One region of the Chryseomicrobium aureum genome, then DNA from elsewhere that is predicted to be linked to it. Evidence: predicted binding sites of a transcription regulator. Region 1 holds the regulator's gene; the other holds the start of a gene.
What was found. Region 1 encodes NrdR, which represses ribonucleotide reductase genes. Its sites were predicted from a motif close to AACACNATATATNGTGTT; they were not measured.
Positions count from the first base shown of each region.

Region 2: ACF3OH_RS07270 (vitamin B12-dependent ribonucleotide reductase) is a predicted target of NrdR. The motif match lies at 3,883-3,900, and genes of this name have one in related genera.

Region 1 covers NZ_CP171117.1:1,590,886-1,603,251, forward strand. Annotated here, with positions in the region: gene ACF3OH_RS08340 (ABC transporter permease) at 1-238, opposite strand, end outside; gene ACF3OH_RS08345 (extracellular solute-binding protein) at 837-1,904, opposite strand; gene dnaI (primosomal protein DnaI) at 1,998-2,942, opposite strand; gene ACF3OH_RS08355 (replication initiation and membrane attachment family protein) at 2,948-4,282, opposite strand; gene nrdR (transcriptional regulator NrdR) at 4,297-4,764, opposite strand; gene speD (adenosylmethionine decarboxylase) at 4,866-5,240, opposite strand; gene ACF3OH_RS08370 (glyceraldehyde-3-phosphate dehydrogenase) at 5,452-6,471, opposite strand; gene coaE (dephospho-CoA kinase) at 6,583-7,185, opposite strand; gene mutM (bifunctional DNA-formamidopyrimidine glycosylase/DNA-(apurinic or apyrimidinic site) lyase) at 7,195-8,067, opposite strand; gene polA (DNA polymerase I) at 8,080-10,707, opposite strand; gene hflC (protease modulator HflC) at 10,781-11,713, opposite strand; gene hflK (FtsH protease activity modulator HflK) at 11,758-12,366, opposite strand, start outside.
Region 2 covers NZ_CP171117.1:1,376,115-1,388,480, forward strand. Annotated here, with positions in the region: gene efp (elongation factor P) at 1-81, opposite strand, end outside; gene ACF3OH_RS07265 (M24 family metallopeptidase) at 93-1,151, opposite strand; gene ACF3OH_RS07270 (vitamin B12-dependent ribonucleotide reductase) at 1,287-3,848, opposite strand; gene ACF3OH_RS07275 (biotin/lipoate A/B protein ligase family protein) at 4,011-4,844, opposite strand; gene ACF3OH_RS07280 (rhodanese-like domain-containing protein) at 4,914-5,303, shown strand; gene gcvPB (aminomethyl-transferring glycine dehydrogenase subunit GcvPB) at 5,577-7,034, opposite strand; gene gcvPA (aminomethyl-transferring glycine dehydrogenase subunit GcvPA) at 7,027-8,373, opposite strand; gene gcvT (glycine cleavage system aminomethyltransferase GcvT) at 8,393-9,466, opposite strand; glycine riboswitch at 9,615-9,706, opposite strand; gene ACF3OH_RS07300 (shikimate kinase) at 9,816-10,331, opposite strand; gene ACF3OH_RS07305 (competence type IV pilus minor pilin ComGF) at 10,520-10,957, opposite strand; gene ACF3OH_RS07310 (hypothetical protein) at 10,945-11,214, opposite strand; gene comGD (competence type IV pilus minor pilin ComGD) at 11,207-11,632, opposite strand; gene comGC (competence type IV pilus major pilin ComGC) at 11,638-11,943, opposite strand; gene ACF3OH_RS07325 (type II secretion system F family protein) at 11,956-12,366, opposite strand, start outside.

The DNA.
Region 1 (12,366 bases):
CCGCTATGAACGGCGGAATCGACAATGGTAAAATCAACGCCCATTTGTAGAACCGACTGAATGGAAACTCATACTGGGCAATCAACCAAGCAAGGCTCGTTCCAATTACAATGGTTCCAATTGCCGTGTAGAAGACCAACAGGAAAGTGGTTTCCATATAGTTCCACAGCATATATTCTTGAATATGCTCCCAGTTCTCACTTGCTGGTGCTACTAGTCCACTGATAATGGGTAGCATTGGTGAGAGTAAGGAAAGTACGATGATGACCGAGAGGATAGTCCACCCGTTCAAGTAATACGATAGTTTTCTCACGTGGCTTCAGGCCCTTCTGAAATCCGATTTCTTCGCGAGTTTCATTATAGCATGACCAATGCCCTGGTGTATGTGAAATGATACTCATTCTCGATGAATGTTCACAACTTAGCAACTATTTGGTTTTTGACCCCCCTACGGTCAGGTCACCTTTTCCTGGCAAAAGATACCTGTCACCTTCTACTTCTTTAAGGCCCGAGAGCCGGCAATTAACGACTGTAATCATATATTTAACGACCGTGAACTGGTATTTAACGACCGTAGACCCTCGTTTAGCGCCCCAAATGATTTTATGGAAACTAATTGCTTGAAATTTGAACCCCCTACGGTCAGGCCACCTTTTCCTGGGGGAGTTTCCCTGAGCCTCCCCACGTAAGCTGAAAGAAGAACACTTTCAGCTTCGTTGCCGGGTCTCAGGAAAACTCCGATTGCCCGGGAAAAGGCAACCTGACCTCCGGGTGTTCAAACTTTCAGGACAAATCAAGAACACTAAAAAAGCCCCCGAAATGGGAGGCTCACTGTATTATTTCCAACCTACTTGGTTGAAGATCATAATTGTTTTTGCATTGTTCGTACCAAGCTCAGACAAAGGAATGTCTTGCTCTTTGAAGTCGCCCCAAGACTGAAGAAGTTCAGAAGCTGGTACACCTTCATTTACTGGGTATTCATAGTTTGTTTCTGCAAACACTTCTTGTGCTGCATCTGCTGATAAGAACTCAAGAAGCTTAATAGCATTCTCTTTGTTTTTCGAACCTTTTACAACACCCGCACCTGAAATGTTCACGTGTGTTCCAGTTGTTTCTTGGTTCGGGAAGAAGACGCCTAAGTTTTCAGCGACTTTTACTTCTTCTGGGTCTTCAGAGTTTAACATTTGGCCTAAGTAGTATGTGTTCATGATGGCAACATCACCGATACCAGCTGCGATTGCTTTCGCTTGGTCACGGTCTCCACCTTCAGGGTCACGCGCGAAGTTATTTACTAAACCTTCTGCCCACTCAGTAGCTTTTTCTTCTCCATCGATTGCGATGAATGAAGCAAGTAGTGATTGGTTGTACACATTTTCAGATGAACGGATCAACACGCGGCCATTCCACTCGTCTTCTGTTAATGCTTCATATGTTGAAAGGTCTTCCGGTTGAACAGTGTCTTGGTTGTATACAAGAACACGTGCACGTTTTGTTAGACCAAACCATTGGTTGTCCCCATCACGGTACTTCTCAGGAATTTGCTCATTTAAAACATCACTTTCCGCAACTTCCAAAACGCCTTCTTCTTTCGCACGGAACAAACGACCTACGTCAGCTGTGTATAGAAGATCTGCTTCAGTTGCTTCGCCTTCACGCTTGATGCGCTCGAGCAGCTCATCAGCTTCACCTTTGATTACGTTTACTTTGATTCCAGTTTCTTCAGTGAACTGTGCATATAATTCGTCATCCACATCGTAGTGACGGCTTGTATAAAGGTTTACTTCGCCAGACTCCTCAGTTGCTGCTGGTTCAGTAGAAGATTCTGTTTCAGCTGGCTCGTTGTTAGAAGAACAAGCTGCTAGGAATAGTGCCAAGATGGCAATCAGTGAGAATAATTTCTTCATGATATAGCTCCTTTTTAATTGATAATGAATTTCATTTCCATGGATTAGTATAGCGTCATTGAGAATGAAAATCAACAAAAAAGACGAAAAAGTTTAGTAACTTTCTCGCCAGTTCTTTCCTTGCAATTGTATAGGAGTTGTAAGAGCTTTGATTCGTTCCATGATACGTCCTGCTTTCACAGGCTCTTTTTCACCTCGTTGTGTGGTTGTAAAATGGTGTTTGAGTTCATCATACGTAAAGTTTGAAGAGATGAATGTTGGAAGTCCTTGAGCCATTCGATGTTGCAAAATCGTGCCGATAATATCATCCCGGGTCCAACTCGACATGGTCTCTGCTCCTAGATCATCAAGCATCAATACAGGTGCATTTTTCACCACTTCCATTTTCTCACTGAGAGAATTCTCTTGAATGGACTGACGCATCTCACGCAGAAACTCAGGAACGTAGACTAAGACCGTAGCAACTTGACGGTCTGCTAACTCGTTTGCAATCGCCCCGAGAATATAGGATTTGCCGACACCAAATGGCCCGTGCACATAAAGACCTTTCGTCGGAAGTTCTCCTGAGGATTCATACGAATCTATAAACGTTTTCGCAGCGCGAATTGCGAGCACGCGCGAACCATCCGTCAAATCGACATTCGAGAAAGTGGCCTGCAACACGTCTTTTGGCATATGCATACTGTGTATCATAGCAGAAATCGATTGGCGCTCGTCTTCGATGCGGCCGTTTCGGCAACGAAGATAGTCAAGTTCAATACGTCCTCTTCCCATTACAAGACGCGGTTCGAAGCCTTTAATCAGATTCACACAACCGGCAACATTGGGACAGCCTTTGCAGTCGTGGGTCTGCTCGATGTATTCATACAGTTTGCTCATACTCGATTCCAATACAGCAGGAGATACTTCCGCCTCATTTTCTTGTAGAAACTCTTGGATATCTCGATTTTCTAATACTTCTCGTTTCATTTCTTCCATTCGTGTCGCAAACGAAGGATTTGAAATCATCCGTTTAAGCGTTCGATTGATGGGTTCCACTTCGATCACCGGCCTTTCGTTGCGCTGATTTCAGCAAGCAACTTTTGACGTTCTGCTTCTATATCTATAGAGTCATCCACTTTACTAGCTTTTGGTTTTTGATCTAACCAGTCCGGAACCTTCTCTTGACGTTTATATGGTTTCCCGGAGGCACTTTGAGCGGTCTCTCCATTTTTCCATTTCATGTATTGCGTATGTTCTTTACGCGCAAGTTCCATTGCTTCTTTTGCAGTCTTGACATTTTTACGCACCCAATGAGAGGCAATTTTTTCAGCGAACGATTTCGTGAGTTTCATGTCCGTCCGCAACATGACGTATTGGATGAGAACATTGATTACACCGACTGGCATTTCGTAAACGGTCGCAAATCGATTGACCAGTTCAACGTCTGCTGGGAACGGCTCTTTTCCACCCGCACTATCACGAAGCACATCAAGCGGCGCACTTTCCTCTAGATAAACAAGATACTCTTGTTCTTTTGAAAGTTTGGGAGACGCCGATTCTGGAGAATTCTCACGTTGCACTTCAGGTGTTTTAATTGATTGCAATCCGACTTGTTCCCTCGCATGCAATTTAAAATAATCTTCACAAGATTTTTTTAGACGCTCCGGAGAGATTTTTGTCGGATCTTCGACTGCGAGGAGAATAATTTTTTGCATATCGAGCGGTGAAAAACTATATAAAAATGCAAGCTTTGCAATCAGTTGTTTAATGTCCGTCGTCAGCAATTTTCTTGGTAATAGATGCTCACTTAATCCGTCGAGTAGGAGTTGGAAGTCAAATTCATGCTCAAACTCATAATTTTGTGTTTTGGGTTGGCGGATATCACGTGTAGCACGCGTATTTTTTAAGTTTGGTTGGAATACATCCGTGAATGTGCGAGTCACTTCTAGTGCAGATGATTTCCACGTGTTAGAAGGTAAATAGCGTTTTTCAAGATTTTTAAACCCTTGATCGCCTACTTTATTCCATAGAAACACGGATAATAACGGGTCAGCAAAAAAACTTTGAGGTGAAAGTGGCTTTTGAACTTCGTAATAGAATGTCCGTGTTTCACCAGAATCACTCCGCCAAGTGCGTAGTAGACCGATTGCCTCCAAATGCGCGCGTGCTTCAAAGATTCGATTGATTGATAAGGATAGCGCATTCATCAAAGTATAGTGTGAATACTCTACTTGTTGAGTTCCCGTCATCGTCCAAAGGTGCTGATACAGTGTAAAAGCTTCCGGACCAATAAGTGGTTGATAAAGTAGCGTTACTGTTTGTAGATCGTCACTGGATAGAGGAGCAGCGACACGGGTTTGAAAGTGATCCATCGGTTGCAGTTCGTTGTGTACCATCTGCTCTCCTCCTTTTAGTGTTGAGTGGGGTTACGTTTTAAAAGTTCACGGACCTCTTCCATGAACACATTGATGTCTTTAAATTGACGGTAGACAGATGCAAAGCGTACATATGCGACTTCATCGACAGCCGCCAATTTTTCCATGACTTGCTCGCCCACCACTTCAGATTTGATTTCCGAATTGCCTGTACGACGCAGTTCTTTCTCAATCGTAAAAACGACTTCTTCTAATTGTTCGAGTGTCACCGGGCGTTTTTCACATGCACGGATCAAACCACGTAACATTTTTTCTCGACTGAATTCTTCACGCGAGCCATCTTTTTTCACGACGATGAGTGGGGTTTCTTCTACTTTTTCAAACGTTGTAAACCGAAAGCCGCACTGCTCACATTCTCGTCTTCTTCGGATGGATTTATTTTCGTCAACCGGTCGTGAATCGACTACTTTCGTGCCGTTGTATTGGCAGGAAGGACATCTCATAATTAGCGCTCCTATATGCTCGTATTTCATTCATTATACTAAAGTTAGGCCTATTCTGCACCCACAGAAAAAGCAGAGGGAGATTCCCCTCTGCTTGTAAATTACACAGTTTGTAATGATTTTGCTGCAACTGGGCCCATACCACGTGGAAGCTCAATCAATTCACGCGTTTTCGCGTTCAAAGCTTCGGCAATATAATTGGCTGCAATTGTTGGATCTAGGTCACCGCATGTATAAACATCGATACTTGCGTAACCGTGTTCCGGAAAGCTGTGAATCGTTAAATGTGATTCAGAGATGATGACGACTCCACTTACACCTTGTGGCGCAAACTTGTGAAACGCAACTTCGCGGACTTCCGCACCTGATTTAAGTGCAGCATCTACAAAAGTTTGTTCGATGAAGTTCATGTCATTCAGCTTGTCAAAATCGCATTCCCACAGTTCAGCAATGATGTGACGTCCCATTGTTTCCAATGTCCGTTTCCCCCTTTGACTGGATTTTTTAATCAAAGTGACTACCACGGGGGAAAGTTAGTCCAGAGAGGTCCTAACCCTTTAAGTAGCCGGTGCTATTTGGCACGATTTTCATTATAGGACGCCTTGTCGGGAAATGCAATAGAATTTTGATTTTCTAGTAAAAAAGAAGCCTCTCCATTAAGAGAGACTTCCATTCATCCGTACACTATTAAGCTGTAATAGCTTCCAAAGATTTTGCGACACGCTGTGTTAAATCTACAACACGTGCAGAGTAGCCCCACTCGTTATCGTACCAAGCAAGCACTTTTACTTTGCGCTCACCGATTACCATCGTTGTTAACCCATCAACCGTAGCAGAAGCAGTCGTTGTGTTGAAATCAACGGATACTAATGGATCTTGCGTAATTGCTAAAATCCCGTTCATTGAACCAGCTGCCGCTTTTTCAAACGCCAAATTCACTTCTTCGACCGTCACATCACGCTCGACATCCACAACTAAATCAACTAGTGAAACGTTAGGTGTAGGAACGCGAAGTGCTAGACCATGCATCTTCCCTTGCAACTCTGGTAACACTAATGTTAGGGCTTTTGCAGCACCTGTAGAAGTTGGAATGATCGATTGTGCACATGCACGTGCACGACGAAGATCTTTATGTGGGTTGTCTAAGTTATTTTGATCATTCGTGTATGCATGAACTGTTGTCATCAAACCGTTTACAATGCCGAATTCATCATTTAATACTTTCGCTACAGGAGCTAGACAGTTGGTTGTGCAGCTAGCATTTGAAATAACGTCATGCTTTTCTAAATCAAGTTTGTCGTCATTTACACCTAAAACGACCGTGATGTCTTCATTTTTACCAGGAGCCGTCAAAATGACTTTCTTTGCACCAGCTTCTAAGTGAAGAGCTGCACCCGAGCGCTCGTTGAACTTACCCGTTGCTTCGATGACGATGTCGACACCCATCTCTTTCCATGGAAGGTTTGCTGGATTGCGATCGCTCACGATTTGAATGCGCTTTCCATTTACGATAAGCGCGTTTTCAGCTGTTTCGACTTCCCCTTGGAAAGTACCATGTACTGAATCGTAGCGAATCAAATGTGCTAGAGTTTCAACTGGGTAGCTCGCGTTGATTGCTACAATGTTTACATCATCCTTTAAAATCGCTTGGCGGAAAACCATGCGTCCAATTCGTCCAAAACCGTTAATCGCAATAGAAGCTGTCATATATACCGTTCCTCCTGTTAACTATGTGATACTAATTCACTTAATATGCAATTAGTATAACACATTAGAGTCGTTATGGTACGCTAATCCAAACATTCTAAAAAAGTTCAATTATTCTGAAAGCGATTTCATCCAGTTGTTCACAAGTGCATCCACTTGAGCCTCTAATTCTTCTAAAGTTCCATCATTTCTAATCACTTCATCCGCCCATTTGGCTTTATCATCGATTGATAACTGAGAATTCATTCGCTCCAGAGCCTCTTGTTCGGACAATCCATTCCGAGCCATCAGACGATGCTTCTGAATCTCTCTAGAAGTAGCGACAACCAAGATTTGCTCTACAAAATGTTCGAGCTTACTTTCAAACAATAATGGAATGTCTAAAATCACGATTTTCTTCCCATTTGCCAGATGGTGATCTTTTTGACGAAGCATTTCCTTTCGAATTGCAGGATGGATAATGCCATTTAGTAGGGCACGTTTCTCTTCATTCCCGAAAATTTGGCGCCCGATTTCTTCTCGGTTCATCGTGCCATCTGCATGAAGTGCACTTTCTCCGAATGCTTGTGCAATTTTCTGTAACGTTTCACTTCCTGGCTCGACGACTTGGCGGGCAATCAAATCTGCGTCGACTACTGGAATGCCATGTTCTTTGAAACGATTCGCTACCGTACTTTTGCCGGTAGCGATACTTCCTGTTAATCCAATAATCATAGGGCCCTCCTATTTCTGACAGGTCGGACAGTAAGTAGATGTCCGGCCCCCAATTACTTTTTGTTTTGTGGCTGTGCCGCAGGTCGGACAAGTCTTCTTGCCGTACATTTGTAAAAAGTGTTGCATACTTCCGGCTCCTCCATTGACGTTACGGTAATCCGAAATACTACTTCCACCTCGATCGATACTCTCACGAAGGACAGCGACAATTGCTTCATAAAGAGCAATTTTCCGTGCCGTTGAGATGCGTCCCACTTTTCGACTTGGGTGGATGCGCATGCGGAATAGTGCCTCTGTTGCATAGATGTTTCCGCACCCTGAAATGACGTGACCATCCATGATGAACTCTTTAATAGGTTTATTAACGTATTTTGTGCGCTGTGCCATCTCTAAATAATGCGGTAACCCTTCCTCCGCAAATGGTTCAGGCGCCATTTGTAAAAGTGGCGGATGATCAGAGATGTCATTCAGTAAACGCATTTCCCCGAAACGGCGAATATCGGAATAGACTAGTAAATAGCCACCGGACAGTTCGAACACGACATGAACATGATTACGAAACTTAGTTTCTGTTATTTCATCAAGAGAATGTACGGGAAACCAGGCTCCTGTCATCCCTAGATGGCCAACAAGAACGGCAGCGCCTTTTTCGTTCATCAAATCAAAGAACATATATTTAGAGCGACGGATCAAACTGGTAATCCGGTAGCCGACCATCGCGTTTTGAAAGTCTTCAGGTGTAGCGCCTTTAATAATCGCTTGTTTTCCCTCTATATGACTCTTTCTCACTTGATCTGACACATGGACGGCCACGATCGTTTGGTCGATGACAAAGGGGCGAAGGGATTCGACGACCCCTTCGACTTCTGGTAGTTCAGGCATTGCGTTCTCTCCTTACTTCGTTTCGTACCATGTCGTGCCAAATGCAAAATCGACTTTCAAAGGTACCGATAGTTCTACGGCATTTTCCATGACTTCCGGCACGAGCTTTTGAATTTCTTCTAACTCGTCAACAGGTACTTCAAAAATTAGTTCATCATGTACTTGAAGAAGCATTTTGGTTTTCAATCCGCGTGACTCGAGTTCGCGGTCCATGTCGATCATCGCTTTTTTGATGATGTCGGCTGCACTCCCTTGAATCGGTGTATTCATCGCAGTACGTTCTGCAAATCCACGCAGGTTGAAGTTTGAACTCGTGATATCCGGCAAGTATCTGCGGCGGTTCATGATTGTTGTGACAAACCCATCCCGTTTCGCACTCGTAATCGCATCATCCATGAAATGTTTAACACCGGGAAAACTCGTCAAATAGTTATCGATAAACAGAGCCGCTTCTTTGCGTGTGATGTTCAGGCTTTGGGACAATCCGTAGTCACTGATGCCATAAATAATTCCGAAGTTCACTGCTTTGGCAGCTCGGCGCATGTTGCCGTCTACTTCATCTGCCGCTACTCCAAACACATCCATTGCCGTTTGCGTATGGATATCACGGTCTTCTTGGAAGGCTCGGACTAGCTTTTCGTCTTGAGACATGTGTGCCATGACGCGAAGCTCGATTTGTGAGTAGTCGGCGGCGAATACTACCCATTCTTTTTCAGATGGGACAAACGCTTGGCGAATCTTTCGGCCTTCTTCAATCCGAATCGGGATGTTCTGCAAGTTCGGATTGATTGAACTCAAGCGACCTGTAGACGTCAATGCCTGTTGATAGCGTGTGTGTACTTTCCCATCGTCATGAATCTCTTTTAACAAACCTTCGATATACGTCGACTGAAGTTTCCCTAATTGGCGGTACAACAAAATTTCTGAGATAATTTCGTGTTCCCCTTGCAACTTTTCAAGTACATCTGCAGCAGTAGAGTAGCCAGTCTTCGTTTTCTTAATGGGTGTCAAACCGATTTTTTCAAACAATATGACACCTAATTGTTTTGGCGAATTGATATTGAATGATTCACCAGCCATCGCATGGATACGTTGTTCTATTTCAGTTAGACGTCCTTTTAGTTCGACACCCATTTTTTCTAGTGTTTCTCGGTCCACTTTGATTCCGAATGATTCCATTTCACCTAAGACACTTGCAAGGGGTAGTTCAAGCTCATGGTATAAATCATACTGTTTCGTTTCTTTCAGTTTTGCTTCGACTGGTTCCTTCAACTCCCACACGGCAGTTGCTTTGCGAAGGGCATGATGAAACAATGCTTCGTCTTCTGGAGCTTTTTTCTTAGCCCCTTTTCCATACACAGCTTCTTCTTCATCCACTTCCGTATATCCGAAGTGTTTTGCAAGGGAAGCAAGATCTTGGCTTGATGAAATGGAGGGATCCGAAATATACGCAGCTAAAACTAAATCAAAACTCGCCCCTTTCAGTTCGCATCCGAACCGTTTCGACACCGCTTGGAACGCTTTGACGTCATAACAACGCTTTTGCTTTGAATCGTCTTCAAGCCACGCTTTGAAAAGTGGTTGCGAAAAAGCCGCGTCCCCTTTCATCACATAGTGCTTTGAATCAGTTGCAAGGACGACTGCCAAAACTTCTGTTGTGTGATAGTGCTCATCGTATAACTCGATATGAAACGTCATGTCGTCCTCAAAGTGACTGTCTTCCCAACTAGAGATCACTTCGAAATCAATGTCTTTAAGTTCTTTTGCCTCTGTTTGGAATGCGGACTTTTCTAAAAGTGTCTTGAATTGCAGTTGGTGCCAAATTTCATGGACAGCCTCCATATCTGGACCTGGGTAATGTAATGTATCTAGAGTGACTTCAATCGGTGCTGCGCGCTCAATTGTTGCGAGCTGTTTACTAATGTATGCTAACTCTTCATTCGCAACAAGCTTTTCTTTCATTTTCGACGCCTTCATCTCATCGATATGTGCGTACACACCTTCCACGGTTTCATAGGCTGACAGTAATTTGATTGCTGTCTTTTCACCTACTCCAGGCACTCCTGGAATATTATCGGAAGTATCGCCCATTAACCCCTTCATATCAATGATTTGAATAGGGGTTAGACCGTATTTCTCTTGAATATACGAAGGTGTGTAGCTTTCTAGATCGGTGATGCCTTTTTTTGTAATTTGAACGGTCGTCTTGTCACTAGCCAGTTGAGTCAAATCTTTGTCTCCACTAATCACAATCGTTTCGATATTTTTTTCTTCTGCGATGCGTGAAAGCGTACCGATGATATCATCGGCCTCGTATTGATCTAATTCATATTGTGGAATCTGATACGCATCTACAAGTTTTCGGATATAAGCAAACTGCTCGGATAGTTCAGGTGGTGTCTTTTGGCGTCCACCTTTGTATTCTGAGAATGTTGCATGACGGAACGTCGTCTTTCCTGCATCCCATGCAATCAGCATATGAGTCGGCTGTTCTTCTTCTACAATCTTTTGCAACATCATTGTAAAGCCATATGTGGCATTGGTGTGGATGCCTTGCTCGTTTGTGAGTAATGGCAATGCGAAAAATGCTCGGTACGCTAAACTGTTGCCGTCAATCAGTACTAATTTTGGATTGGTCACTACATGTCACTCCTTTTAATAAACGAAAAAACCTTGCCTTCAGTTTACCATGACTGAAAGCAAGGTGTTGTCTTTACGGTGTAATCCCGGAAAGAATTTGTGCGTATGGTGAGTCAGATGGAAGCATAATGACAGTATCTTCACCGATTGTAGATTTATACGTTTCTAACGTCCGGAACAAGTTATAGAATTCCGGATCTTTTGAGAAAGACTCGTTGTAAATACGTGCAGCTTCCGCTTCTCCTTCAGAGATGATGACAGCTGCTTCACGTTCTGCATTGGCAATGATTTCACGCACTTCACGGTCTGTCTCTGCTTCGATACGACGTTTGTCTGCATCCCCTTCAGATAAGAACTTCTGTGCAATCTTCTCACGTTCTGAAATCATGTCTTGATAAACCGCTTGTTCATTTTCTACTGGAAGATCTGTGCGTTTGATGCGCACATCGAGCACTTCAATTCCGTAGTTGTCTGCCGAGAGCAATTCGTTCACGCGAGCTGTGACTTGTTCTCCAAGACTGCCGCGTGATGAATCTTCATCATTGATGATTTCTGCATACGCTAAACGACCAAGTTCTGTTCGGACAACCGAATAAATGAATTCTTCCATACGAGCTTCTGCATTGATTAACGTTCCTGCATTGGCAATCATCAATTGCGGATTATTGACTTTCCAGACCGCATAATTGTCAATGATGATGCGTCGTTTATCAAGTGTATTGATTTCTGCTTCTGAAATCTCATAGTTCATTAAGTACTTCGGAACAGTCGTTGTACTTTGAATAAATGGAACGGTTACACCTAGACCAGGTTCATCGACAACTTTCACGATTTCACCAAACTGGCGCACAATTTTGTACTCGCCTTCTTTCACGACATACACATTGGTGAGCAAGATGACTAGAACGATGAATCCAACAATGACACCTGCAATGATTTTGCCGTGTTTTTTCCAGTCGATTTGAAAGTCAGATGCTTTACCAGCGGGCTTTTTCTTTTTGTTCATAGAAAACCGCTCTTCAAGTGAGACAAACTTTGGATCTTTATCGGTCATTCATTATCCGTCCCTTCTGTTACGACTGGTGCAGCTGCACGAGGACCCGTTAATGGTAGGTACGTCATTGGTCCATTGTCGCCATTCATGATGTAGAGTTGTGCATTCGGAAGCACCGCTTCTAACGTTTCCAATATCAAACGGTCCCGCGTGATTTGTTCGTTTTGCGCGTATTCCGCATAGAGCTCATTAAATAATGCTACATCTCCGCGCGCTTGTTCGATGCGAGCAATCTTTTCTCCAGTAGCATTTGAGATAATGGCATCTTTTTCACCATTTGCTTCTCCAAGGCGTTGATTTTCGTAACGACCAGCTTGGTTCACTTTAATATTTTTTTGTTCTTCAGCATCACGAACTGCAGTGAAGGCCTGACGCACTTCTTCATTCGGAAGTTCAACGTCTTGTAGGTTTACAGATAAGACTGAGATGCCGATATCGTATTTTGTTACAAGGTCAGCTAGTAGATCGCGTGTGGAAGCTTCAATTTCTGCTTTACCAGAAGTTAATGCATCGTCAATACGTGAGCTACCAATTACAGATCGAATGGAAGCGGATGTTGCAGAGTGCAACAATTCCCTCGGGTTTTCTGAATTGAAAAGGTAATC
Region 2 (12,366 bases), 210 kb from region 1:
GTGTTGGAACTCGATAACGCGGTATAAGTTGCCATCAAACTCGATTGTCAGGCCTGTTTTAAAATCGTTTACTGAAATCATGTGATTTCCCCCTATAAAATAACTAATTCTTTTGATGTATGCGTCAGTTTTTCAACGCCTGTTTCTGTGACTAAGGCGTCATCTTCAATGCGCACACCACCGATTCCCGGAAGATAAATTCCTGGTTCAATTGTGATAACCATTCCTGGCTCTAATACAACATCTGAACGAGATGACAATCCAGGTCCTTCATGTACTTCTAAACCAATTCCGTGACCAAGTGAATGACCAAATGCCTGGCCATATCCTTTTGATGCGATGTAGTCGCGAGAAATAGCATCTGCCTCTTTCCCTGTCATACCCGGTTTGATTTTTTCAAGTGCAAGCAATTGAGACTTCAGTACGACTTGATGAATTTCTTTCAGCTGATCAGTGGGTTCACCTACTGCAAGAGTACGTGTTACATCCGAGACATACCCATTGTAATAAGCACCGAAATCCAGTGTAACAAAATCGCCTGACTCAATCACTTTATGTGTTGCGACACCGTGAGGAAGTGCTGAACGGACACCGGAGGCTACAATGATATCGAATGAAGAAGAAGTTGCACCTTGCTTTCGCATGAAGAACTCTAATTCGTTTGAGACATCAAGTTCTGTCATCCCTGGTTTGATGAACGTCAAGATATGTTCATATGCATCATCTGCAATTTTACATGCGTGCTTAATAATAGTAAGCTCGTCTTCGCTCTTAATCAAGCGGATTTTTTCAACAATTCCAGAAGTCGGAACAAGTTCTGTTTCGAGTGCTTTTTGGTAACGATCATACTCGGCATAAGACATCGCTTCTTGCTCGAAACCGACTTTCGTTAGCTGATGTTCTTTCACAACTTCAGCAACTGCTTCGATTAACGTGGTTTTTTGCTCAATGATTGTATAGCCTTCGATTTGTGCATTTGCTTGCTCTGTGTAACGAAAATCTGTAATGAAGAAAGCATCTGACTCCGTAATCAGTGCAACTCCTGCAGTCCCTGTGAAACCTGTTAAGTAACGACGGCTGTATGGGTTCGTGACGAGTAGTGCGGATAGTGAAGAATCGGTTAATGACTTGCGTACTTTTTGCAATTTCATGTAGTTGGCCTCCTATTTAAACACTAGTCTTAGTGTAGCATAGCCGAAAACGATTCCGCTATCCTTCAATGACACATAAAAAGCATTTTCCCTTAGAGTACCAGAGAAAATGCTTTTTAACGTATTAGTTATGAATTAAAGTCCACACTTCAACTGCGCTCCACAGTTTGTACAAGTGTTACAGCCACCAAGTTCCTCAACCGTCCCTTTACGACACACTGGACACGTGTTGCCAACTTCTGAACCGATTGTCACATTTGTGCTGCGAAGATCTTGAATTGTATCGATTAAAACGATTGGTCGTTTTTGTTCTACTACTTCATCTTGCACTTCTGTCATATCATTTTCTTCTGCTTTTAGTGTCAATACTTGCGAGTCACGGCTACCGTCGACATAAACTGTTCCACCTTTTGCACCGCCATGGTAAAGACGCTCGTATACGCCTTCTACTTGTTCAACCGTATACCCTTTTGGCGCGTTTACAGTTTTCGAGATAGATGAATCAATCCAGCGCTGAATGATACACTGCACATCTGCATGTGCTTCTGGTTTTAATTCCATTGCCGTCACAAACCACTCTGGAAGTGTTTCAGAAGATGCATCCTGATTGCGCTCTAAGTACTCACTAACAATATCCGCTTTTACTTCAATGAATTTACCAAGTCGGCCGCTACGATAGTAAGTGAACGAGAAGTATGGCTCAAGTCCAGTCGATACTCCAACCATCGTTCCAGTAGAACCTGTTGGTGCCACTGTCAATAGATGCGAGTTACGAATTCCTGATTCCAGAATAGACGCGCGAATCGCCTCAGGCATTCCTTGCATGAACCCTGTCTCTGTGAATGCTTTGCGAAGGCGCTCTGTCTCTTGTTCTGTATCACCGACTAAAAACGGGAAGCTTCCGCGTTCTTTCGCAAGTTCAACAGATGTCTCATAAGCTGTTTCAGCAATTGTTTTGAAGATTTCATCAACGAGTATATTTCCTTCATCTGAGCCATATGGTTTCTCACAGTAAATCAGTAGATCCGCAAGTCCCATTACGCCAAGCCCTACACGACGCTCTCCAAGAGCTTGTACTTTATTCTCTTCTAAGAAGTATGGTGTCGCATCAATTACATTATCTTGCATGCGAACACCGACACGTACTGTTTCTTTCAGCCCTTCAAAATCTACTGTTTTCGTATCTTTTTGTGCGAATTGAGCGAGGTTGACCGCTGCAAGATTACACACACTGTATGGTGCAAGTGGTTGTTCTCCACATGGGTTTGTAGCTACTACTTTTTGACCGTATGCTTTTGCATTCGTCTTGTCATTGGCATTGTCGATAAAGAAAATACCAGGCTCTGCAGAGTACGTAGCACAAATATTGATGAGGTTCCAAAGCTCGCGTGCTTTGATCGTGCGGTATGTGCGCACTTCATAGCCCATTTGCTCCCATTCGCGAACATCTCCAACTTTATGCCATTCTCTGTTGTATACTTCCATATCTTCTTTCGAGTAGTTCTCAACAGCTGGGAAGCGAAGATCAAACTCTGCATCGTCTTCAACAGCTTGCATGAACTCTTTCGTCAGTGTGACAGAAATATTCGCACCCGTTAAGAACTCTGAATTATGAACACTGTAGTGTCCACCATCACGTAGTTTAGATTCCGCATCACGAATGATTGCTTCACTAAAGCCGCCCAACCCTGGAATTGCTTTGTAATTGACAATCCCTTGGTACATCTGTTCTTCCTGCATGGAAAGTGGCTTAAATTTTAATTTATCTTTTGCGAGTTGTGTAATCCATTCATCATGCGTATTCTCGATCAAATACCGCAAAATTCGCGGATTTTGCATCTTAGAGATGATGAACTCCGCAATATCTGGATGCCAGTCTGCAAGCATAATCATTTGCGCTCCACGACGAGATCCGCCTTGTTCAACAAGATGTGTTAATTTCGCAATGTCATCTAGCCACGAAACAGATCCTGAAGACTTCCCGTTCACTCCACGTGCAAGTGTGTTCCGAGGACGAAGTGTAGAACCATTTGTTCCAACTCCCCCTCCACGACTCATGATTTCCATAACTTGTTTGCGGTGATCACTAATTCCTTCGCGTGAATCTGGAACAAATGGCATCACGTAACAGTTAAAGTACGTTACGTCTGTTTCAGCGCCTGCTCCGTAAATGACGCGTCCAGCTGGGATGAAATTGAGTGAAACAAGTTGTTGGTAAAATTTATCGAACCATTCTTTGCGTTTTTCTTCTGTCGTTTCAACACTTGCAAGTCCTGTTGCATTGCGAAGAGCGATTTGCTCATAAAAAAGCTCAAGTGGTTTTTCAATCACAGATAGCGGTCGTGTGATTTCACCTGTCTTTGCTTTTTCAGGGTCGTCGATTGCACTGCGATATTCTTCATCAATGCGAACGACAGCTGTTTTCTTGTCCCAATCTATCGAGACGATTTGTCCAAGTCCACGCGCAGGGAATTTTGGGTCTTCTTTTACTGTTAGTACAACAAAATCATCTGCTTGGAGTGTTTTTTTCTCCGTATCTTTGAAGGAATAACGGTCGATCATCACCAGTCGTGAGACGCCCTTGTGTGTTAACTTCATATCTGGTGTGATGGGGTGAACTTGAGGAAATTTCTTGATTGCTTCGTTCAATTGTTGGATAGCTTGTTGATGTGTTTGTAGAGTAGATGGTGAGACCATGTAAATTCCTCCCGAAATAGATTATTCACTTCTTGACACAATATATAGTGTATATAGAAATCATAAAGCACAATATATTGAATGTCTAGTTTGAACTTACCTCTTTCGAAATATGAAACTTTGAACCTATTTCGGTGGAATTCCATAGCCCAGAAGTGGCGATTATTTTCTAAAATTCCATTCTGGTGAGCGATACCTTGATGCAGCTAGATTCTTCACATATGCTTGCTGTTGTTCATCAAGAGAAAAAGAAGTGAGGTGAATATTTAGAGCCGATTCAAAGCCATCACGGAAAGCGGGAATGCAGTGATCAACCGTTACCGGATTTGATACTATTTTGTTGATTGAGATAGCTTTTTGCCCTAAGCTCTTTTTCACTTTTTCTTTGTGGTCTTCAGAACTATAAGAAAAACAGTTAATATATTTTTCTTCGTCTAAATCTACAAGAATTGCTCCATGCTGTAAAATCACGCCACGTTGACGTGTTTGTGCAGATCCCGCAACTTTCTTGCCCTCCACAACCAATTCATAATAAGACGGCGCATCGAAACAGACAGCTGATTTTGGCTGGTTTAAGGACTCACGATCGCTTTCCGTTTTAGGAATAGAAAATTGTGCCCGCATTCCGAGATTGCGAAACCCCTGTAAAATACCTTCACTAATCACGCGGTACGCTTCTGTTACCGTCTTAGGCATGTCCGGGTAGTCTTCTGAGACGATGACGCTGTACGTCAGTTCATCTTCATGTAATACTGCGCGTCCTCCTGTGGGTCTTCTTACAAAATCAAGTCCCATGTCTTTTACAGCCTGCAAATTGATGTCGCGTTCCACCCGTTGGAAATAGCCAATTGATAATGCAGCAGGTTGCCATTGATAAAAGCGAATGATAGGTGGGATGAGTCCTTCCGAATGCCATTCAAGCAGCGCTTCGTCTAAAGCCATGTTGTATGCGGCGTCTTGTTTACCGGAATCAAGGAAATACCAAGTGTTTGTCATTGAATTGCCTCCGTTTATCATTGAATCTCTCTACACTACTACATTATAATAGAAATAGAGAAGGGAGTAATGAAGTTGTTAGAAATCGTCTTAGGTATTTTAGGTGCCATCATTGTGTTTGGGATTTACACATTCTTTACTGGAATGAAAATGAAGAAATCTGTGACGACGCTCTCTCAGGATGAATTTATCCAGGGATATCGCAAAGCGCAGTTAATCGATGTACGTGAACCAAAGGAATTTGACGGTGGTCATATTCTAGGTGCCCGTAATATTCCTGCAAGTCAAATGCGTACGCGTATGAAAGAAATTCGCAAAGACAAGCCCGTTTACTTGTACTGTCAAAGCGGTGCTCGCAGCGCCCGTACAGCACTGACACTTAAAAAGAACGGATATGACCAGCTCTATCAGTTAGAGGGCGGCTTCCGTAAGTGGACAGGTAAGATCAAATCCAAATAAATCGTTAATGAAATCAGTATCTACTCTTCCTTTTAGAGTGGATTCTGTTTTTTATTGATTAATGATTTAAATGGTAAGGTCTTGGGTGATTTTAGAAAGATGCGCGAAATAGTTTCCATAATACCAGGAAGTGGTGAACGTCAGGAAATAACCGTCGAATCTTTCGACTTAGCCACTGAATCTTTCCATTTATCCATCGAATCTTAAGACACAATTGCCAAACGCACAAAATAAAACGCCACTCGCAAAATCACGAGTGGCGTTCTCCACATCTTACTTTGAATATCGCAACACAGGCTTACGCGCTGCTTTCGTTTCATCTAGACGACCGATCACCGTCGTATGTGGCGCATTTTGCACCATTTCTGGATTCTCTTCTGTCTCTTTTGCGATTTGAATCAATGCATCACAGAATGCATCTAACGTTTCTTTCGACTCTGTTTCCGTCGGCTCAATCATCATTCCCTCTTCTACATTTAACGGGAAGTAGATTGTTGGCGGATGATAGCCAAAGTCAAGCAAGCGTTTTGCCATATCCAGTGTACGTACACCCAGTTTCTTCTGACGACGACCACTTAGTACAAACTCATGCTTACAGTGGCGGTTGTATGGAAGGTCGAAGAACGGCTCTAAACGACGCATCATATAGTTTGCGTTTAATACGGCATATTCTGTTACCGCTTTTAGCCCGTCTGGCCCCATTGAACGAATGTACGTGTATGCACGTACGTTGATTCCAAAGTTTCCGTAGAACGGTTTTACGCGTCCGATTGCTTGTGGACGGTCGTAATCAAATGTGTAACGGTCATCTTTTTTCACAAGGACTGGTGCTGGCAAGAACGGAATCAAATCTTTCTTCACGCCAACTGGACCAGAACCTGGACCACCACCACCGTGAGGACCTGTGAATGTTTTATGCAAGTTCAAGTGAACACAATCGAAGCCCATGTCGCCAGGGCGTGCTTTTGACATAACCGCATTTAAGTTTGCTCCGTCATAGTAAAGCTTTCCGCCGACACCGTGAATGATGCTCGCCATTTCTAAAATATGCTCTTCAAATAATCCGAGTGTGTTCGGGTTTGTCAGCATAAGCGCAGCTGTGTCATCACCCGCCACGCGGCGTAGATCTTCTAAATCCACTAGACCGAACTCATCTGATTTAACAGTTACTGTTTCAAAGCCCGCAACTGTTGCTGATGCTGGGTTTGTTCCGTGCGCTGAATCTGGAACAATTACTTTTGTACGATGGTGATCACCGTTTGACTCGTGGAACGCACGAATCATCATAAGAGCAGTCCACTCTCCGTGAGCTCCAGCTGCTGGTTGAAGTGTTACATCATCCATACCCGTAATTTCAATCAAATGCTCTTGAAGGTCGTACATCAATTCCATTGCACCTTGAACAGATGATTCATCTTGCAATGGGTGAACGTTTGCAAATCCAGGGAAACGCGCAACGCTCTCATTGATTTTCGGGTTGTATTTCATCGTACATGAACCAAGTGGGTAGAAACCTGAGTCTACACCGTGGTTTCGATTTGAAAGTGCCGTGTAATGACGCATAATATCTAACTCTGATACTTCTGGAAGCTCTGCTTCTTCCGCGCGCAACATACCTTCAGGCAGAAGAGAAGAAAGATCAACTTCTGGTACATCTAAATCTGGCAAGCTATAGCCGATTCGGCCTTCAGTGGATAGTTCAAAAATCAAGGGTTGGTTATCTTTATGCATAATAAGCCCCCATTTCCTGCACAAGTGCATCGATTTCTTCTTTCGTGCGTTGCTCAGTTACCGCAACTAGTACGTGATCTTGAAGATCTTTATAATATGTGCCTAGGTGTAGTCCACCAATAATTTCTTTTTCTAGTAGATGAACATTCAAACCTTCTACACTGCCTGGTAGTTTCACAACGATTTCGTTGAAGTGTGCCCCATCAAATACTACTTTGAATCCAGCTGCTTCAAAAGCTTGTTTCGCGTATGCTGTCTTCGCGATGTTTTGAATCGCCATATGTTTTGTGCCTTGCTTTCCAAGAGCGGTCATTGCAACACTTGCAGCTAATGCATTCAATGCTTGGTTTGAACAGATGTTTGATGTCGCTTTATCCCGACGGATATGCTGTTCGCGCGCTTGAAGTGTCAATACATAGCCACGTTGTCCTTGATCGTCAGTCGTTTCACCAACTAAGCGACCTGGCACTTTACGCATCAATTTCCCCGAAACCGCAAAGTATCCACAGTGTGGTCCTCCGAATGCTTCAGAAATCCCAAACACTTGCGCATCTCCAACTGTAATGTCCGCACCGAATTTACCTGGTGGTGTTAACACGCCTAATGCGAGTGGGTTGGAAGAGCTCACGAATAGTGCACCGTGTTCGTGCGTCATGTCTGAAATAGCTTGCATGTCTTCAAGTTGGCCAAAGAAGTTTGGATATTGAACCATTACGGCTGCAATCTCATCTGATAATTGCTCTTTTAATGCTGCAAGGTCTGTCTTCCCGTCTTTCTGTGCAACAACTTCAACAGCAATATTTTGACCGTGCGCATACATCTTTACAACATCACGGTACTCCGGATGTACAGCTTCAGAAATCAAAATCTTTTTGCGACGTGTGTGGCCTGCCGCTAAATTTCCAGCCTCTGCAAGTGCAGTTCCGCCGTCATACATAGAAGAGTTCGCAAGTTCCATCCCTGTCAATTCACAAATCATCGTTTGGAATTCAAAGATTGCTTGCAATTCACCTTGTGAAATTTCTGGCTGATACGGTGTGTACGCCGTATAGAACTCAGAGCGAGAAATCACATGGTCGACAATCGTTGGTTTGAAGTGATCGTAGACGCCTGCTCCGATAAACGATGCGTAACGTCGGCTGTCTGCATTTTTTGCAGCCATTTTTGTTAACTCTTTTAGTAACGCTGTTTCCGATTTTGCAGGTTTGATGTTGTACTCCCCTTTGAATCGAACTTTTTCAGGGATATCAGAAAATAACTCATCAATAGAAGATACTCCAATTGTTTCGAGCATTTCTTTTTGATCCTGCTCAGTCATTGGTAAGTAACGGTGTTTGATCATAACTGGATCGCTCCTTTTATTTTTGTCGCTTGTAAAATGGCGTTGCTACAGTCACTGCTTTTAGACGCTTATTACGAATTTCAACTTCAACCTCTTGACCGAGTTCCGTATAGTCAGCCTTTAGGAGGGCAAGACCGATGTTTTTCTTTAAAGTTGGCGATTGTGTACCTGTTGTCACTTCGCCTACCTCTACGTCTCCAACGAATACTTTGTATCCGTGACGAGGAATTCCTTTATCGATCATTTCGATACCGACAAGTTTACGTGGTTTGCCTTTTGCGACAATTGCATCTTTTCCAATGAAATCTTCTTTCGCTGTTTTAACCGCAAAGCCAATTCCAGCTTCAAGTGGTGAGATATCTTTTGATAATTCTTGACCATAAAGAGGTAAACATGCTTCAAAACGCAGCGTATCACGTGCTCCCAAACCTGCTGGTACGACTTCACCTGAAGATAAAAGAGTTGTAAATAAATCAGGAAGTACTTCGTTTTTTGCATATAGCTCGAAACCGTCTTCTCCCGTATACCCTGTGCGAGAAATGATAACGTCTTTACCATCGACTTGTCCCTCAACAAACGTAAAGAATTTTAAGTCTGCTAGAGGTGTTTCTGTATAATTTTGAAGGAATTCTTGAGCTGCTGGACCTTGGAGTGCAAGTAACCCCCAGTCATCCGATTGATTGTCAATATGAACGTCGCCTGAGACATGCTCGTTCATCCAAGTTACGTCTTTGTCGATATTGGATGCATTGACGACTAACAAATACTTTTCATCATCAAATTTATACACTAACAAGTCATCGACTGTTCCGCCGTCTTCGTAACACATCGCCGCATACATCGCTTTACCAGGTACGAGCTTCGAGATATCGTTCGTGACAAGCTTTTGAATGAATGCTTCACTATCTGCCCCAGTGATCCAGACTTCTCCCATATGGGAAACATCGAATAAGCCTGCTTTTGTACGGACAGCTTCATGCTCCTCTTTAATGCTAGAAAACTGCACAGGAAGGTCCCATCCACCAAAATCAATCGTTTTTGCTCCGTAATCAGCATACAAATCATACAAAGGTGTACGTTTCAAATCTATTCCTCCTCAGTTGAATTCATAGTATTGTGAATTTTTCGCATAAAAAAAAGACAGAAACCCAATTTCGTGGGTCTCTGTCCTGTTACCTGAAAGTTTTGCCATAGGCTTATCTTCTTTGGTGGCTAGTGTTTAGCTCTCTCCAGAGGTGCGTCCAGTCCGAGTCTTTTTGCCTGAGAGATTCATGTACTAGACATTTGCTCCTTCGGCGACGCAAAATGCGTTCTCTCCCCGTACCTTCATCCGCAATTTATGCTGTTTTCAATACCTACATCCTAACATTCACGTATTGAAAACGCAATCTTTTTCTATTTTTGAGTTTATACACGAACTACATACCGAAAACAAGTAATTAATGTTCGCCTTTTAGACGATTTACTTGAAATGCACAGTATTCTGTTATTTGTCGCAACGTTTTTCCTTCGGTTCGAATGACAATATGGGCTGCTTTTTTGTAAAAAGGAAGCCTTTCGTTGTACAATTTTTCAATTTGTTCACGAGTACTGCGCTGGACAATCGGACGATTTTTGTCGCGGTGAATTCGCATCCAAATATCTGGAAACACTGCATTTAAAAACAATACAAGTCCTGTCTCTCGCATAAGCTTCCTGTTCTCTTCTGCTATAGCCGCACCTCCACCGGTAGAGATTATACAATACTCATCTCTAAATCCTGCCAAAAATTCGGTCTCGAGCTTTCGAAAATGGGCTTCTCCATATCGTTCAAAAATTTCTGGAATGGACATGCCTTGTTGTTTGACGATTTCTTTGTCCATGTCATAAAAGGGTATTCGAAGTGCGAAGCTCAGTCGCTTTCCGATTGCCGTTTTTCCACAGCCCATAAAGCCGATCAAGTAGACTTTTTTCACTACACTCACTCATTTACTTCGATTTGTTTTTTTCAGTATACACTATCCACCGCTGCTCTGCCTTCTCCCTATAGATTTTTTCCAGAGAATCATAAAAGTTGAGTTGAGCGAGGTAATGCGCCGATCCAAACAACATGGCTACGAGAAGTAGTTGAACAATTAATAAGGTGAGTGGCAAGATATACCCTCTAGAATGCAACATCTCGATAAGTCTCCCTTTTAAACGTTTCACCAGACAGCAACTCCACAGAGAGTACAACTTTATTTTCATCTACTTTTATTGTGCAGGACGAGACATTCAACAGCATCGGTTCATTTCCTGCCCCGTTCTTAGATTTACGAATCCGTGTACCTACTTTTTCATAGCGATGCACTGTTGTTTGTTGCACGATGTTTAAGGAACACGAAGAAAAGTGCGGACTAACGTGGCTGCTGGAATGAATCAATTGCGTAAATTCCAACCAGAATTGATCAAATTCCTGATGCTCCGCACTCTCCGTATTTTTTACATAGTCTGCTAGTACCGCAGAAAAAACTAACAAAAGTGTAGTGGTGAGACCTAGCACCAAAATTTGCAAGAGCTGATCTGCTAGTGTAAATCCCTTCTCACTTTTTATTCTCGGCAAGAGAGTTCCTCTCCATTTTTGGCAATGCACCACGTCTCTCCCTTCCAATAACTTGTATAGATTTCATCATCTAAAACAAGTCTCCCTTCTGATTTACCAACCAATTCATATTCCGCTAAAGTAGTGAAATAATCGAATTTTGAGGCAGCAAGATTTTCAGTCATCGCAGTCACTAATGGAACGGTCGTGAAAATCAACACTAACAAACAGCTAAATGCAGCAAGCGCCTCTACTGTACTCCATCCGCGTTCATTCAAGCTGCACCCTCCCTTTCCCAATATGAACCGTAATGGTCTTATCTCCTTTTGAAGTTACAAAGATTGCGGTCCCAAAGGAAGTAATTGATCCATCCGCAGTAAATTGGATGATTGATAAATAAGAGGTATCTTTAAACCTAACACTGTCAGGAAACTTGACTCGTTTAAGCTCATTCATTCCCGAATGTATTGTATAAACGTTTTGTGCGGAAGAAAAATTTACGGCATAAGGACGTTTTTGCTCGATGGAGGAGACTTGCGCAGACAAAATATCCTGTTTCAGGAGTAAGAAGAATTGCGTTTCCTCTAGTTTTATAGAAGTTCGATAGCTGTATAGAATTGAAAAACTAAGTACTAGTGTAGCAATGAGTAATACAACGAGTGCTTCCGGAAATGTAAAACCTGACTCATTCTTCATACGCTTCACTTATTGTTAACTACACCTGCAGCTATCGTTAATTCTGTACCGTCTGGGCAAACCAATGGTCCCTCTTTTACAAATCCCTCAGATTGTAAGTCAGCAAGGTCTGGTTTTTTCTTAAACTCGAGTTTATAAGACTCGATTTGACTAGAAAGCATCGTACGATAGGCCTCGCATCCCTTTTCATCAATCGTCGCGGTTTGTCGTGCGATATTAGGAATTGTCACAAGCAATAATACAGAAATAATCAATAAAACGATCATCATTTCTACTAAAGTAAAACCTTTTTGATTTTTAAGCCATCTCATATTGAATTCCTCCTAAAGTGATAGTAGATTGTACATCGGTAACATTAACGATAAATAGGCACTCACCACTAAAGCGCCCAATACTAAAAATAAGACTGGTTGCATTATCGCAATCGCTTTTGTGACTTTTCGCTCAAGAGTATCCATTGTAAACTCTTGAAACAATTCAAGTTCCTTCGCAATATAACCATGGATTTCGCCATATTCCACATAACGAATCAATGCTTTTGTGAACCACCCAGATAAATGCATAGCTTTTGAAAATGAATGACCACTATTCAGATGAAAGAGCGTAGCAGTTGCCGATGACTTTAAAAGTTCTGAACGGTTGGACTCCATGTAGCGAAGTGATTCCGCAATGGTAAATCCACTTTCAAGTAACATACTCAAGTCTTTTGATAGCATATATCCAGTCAGCTCGTT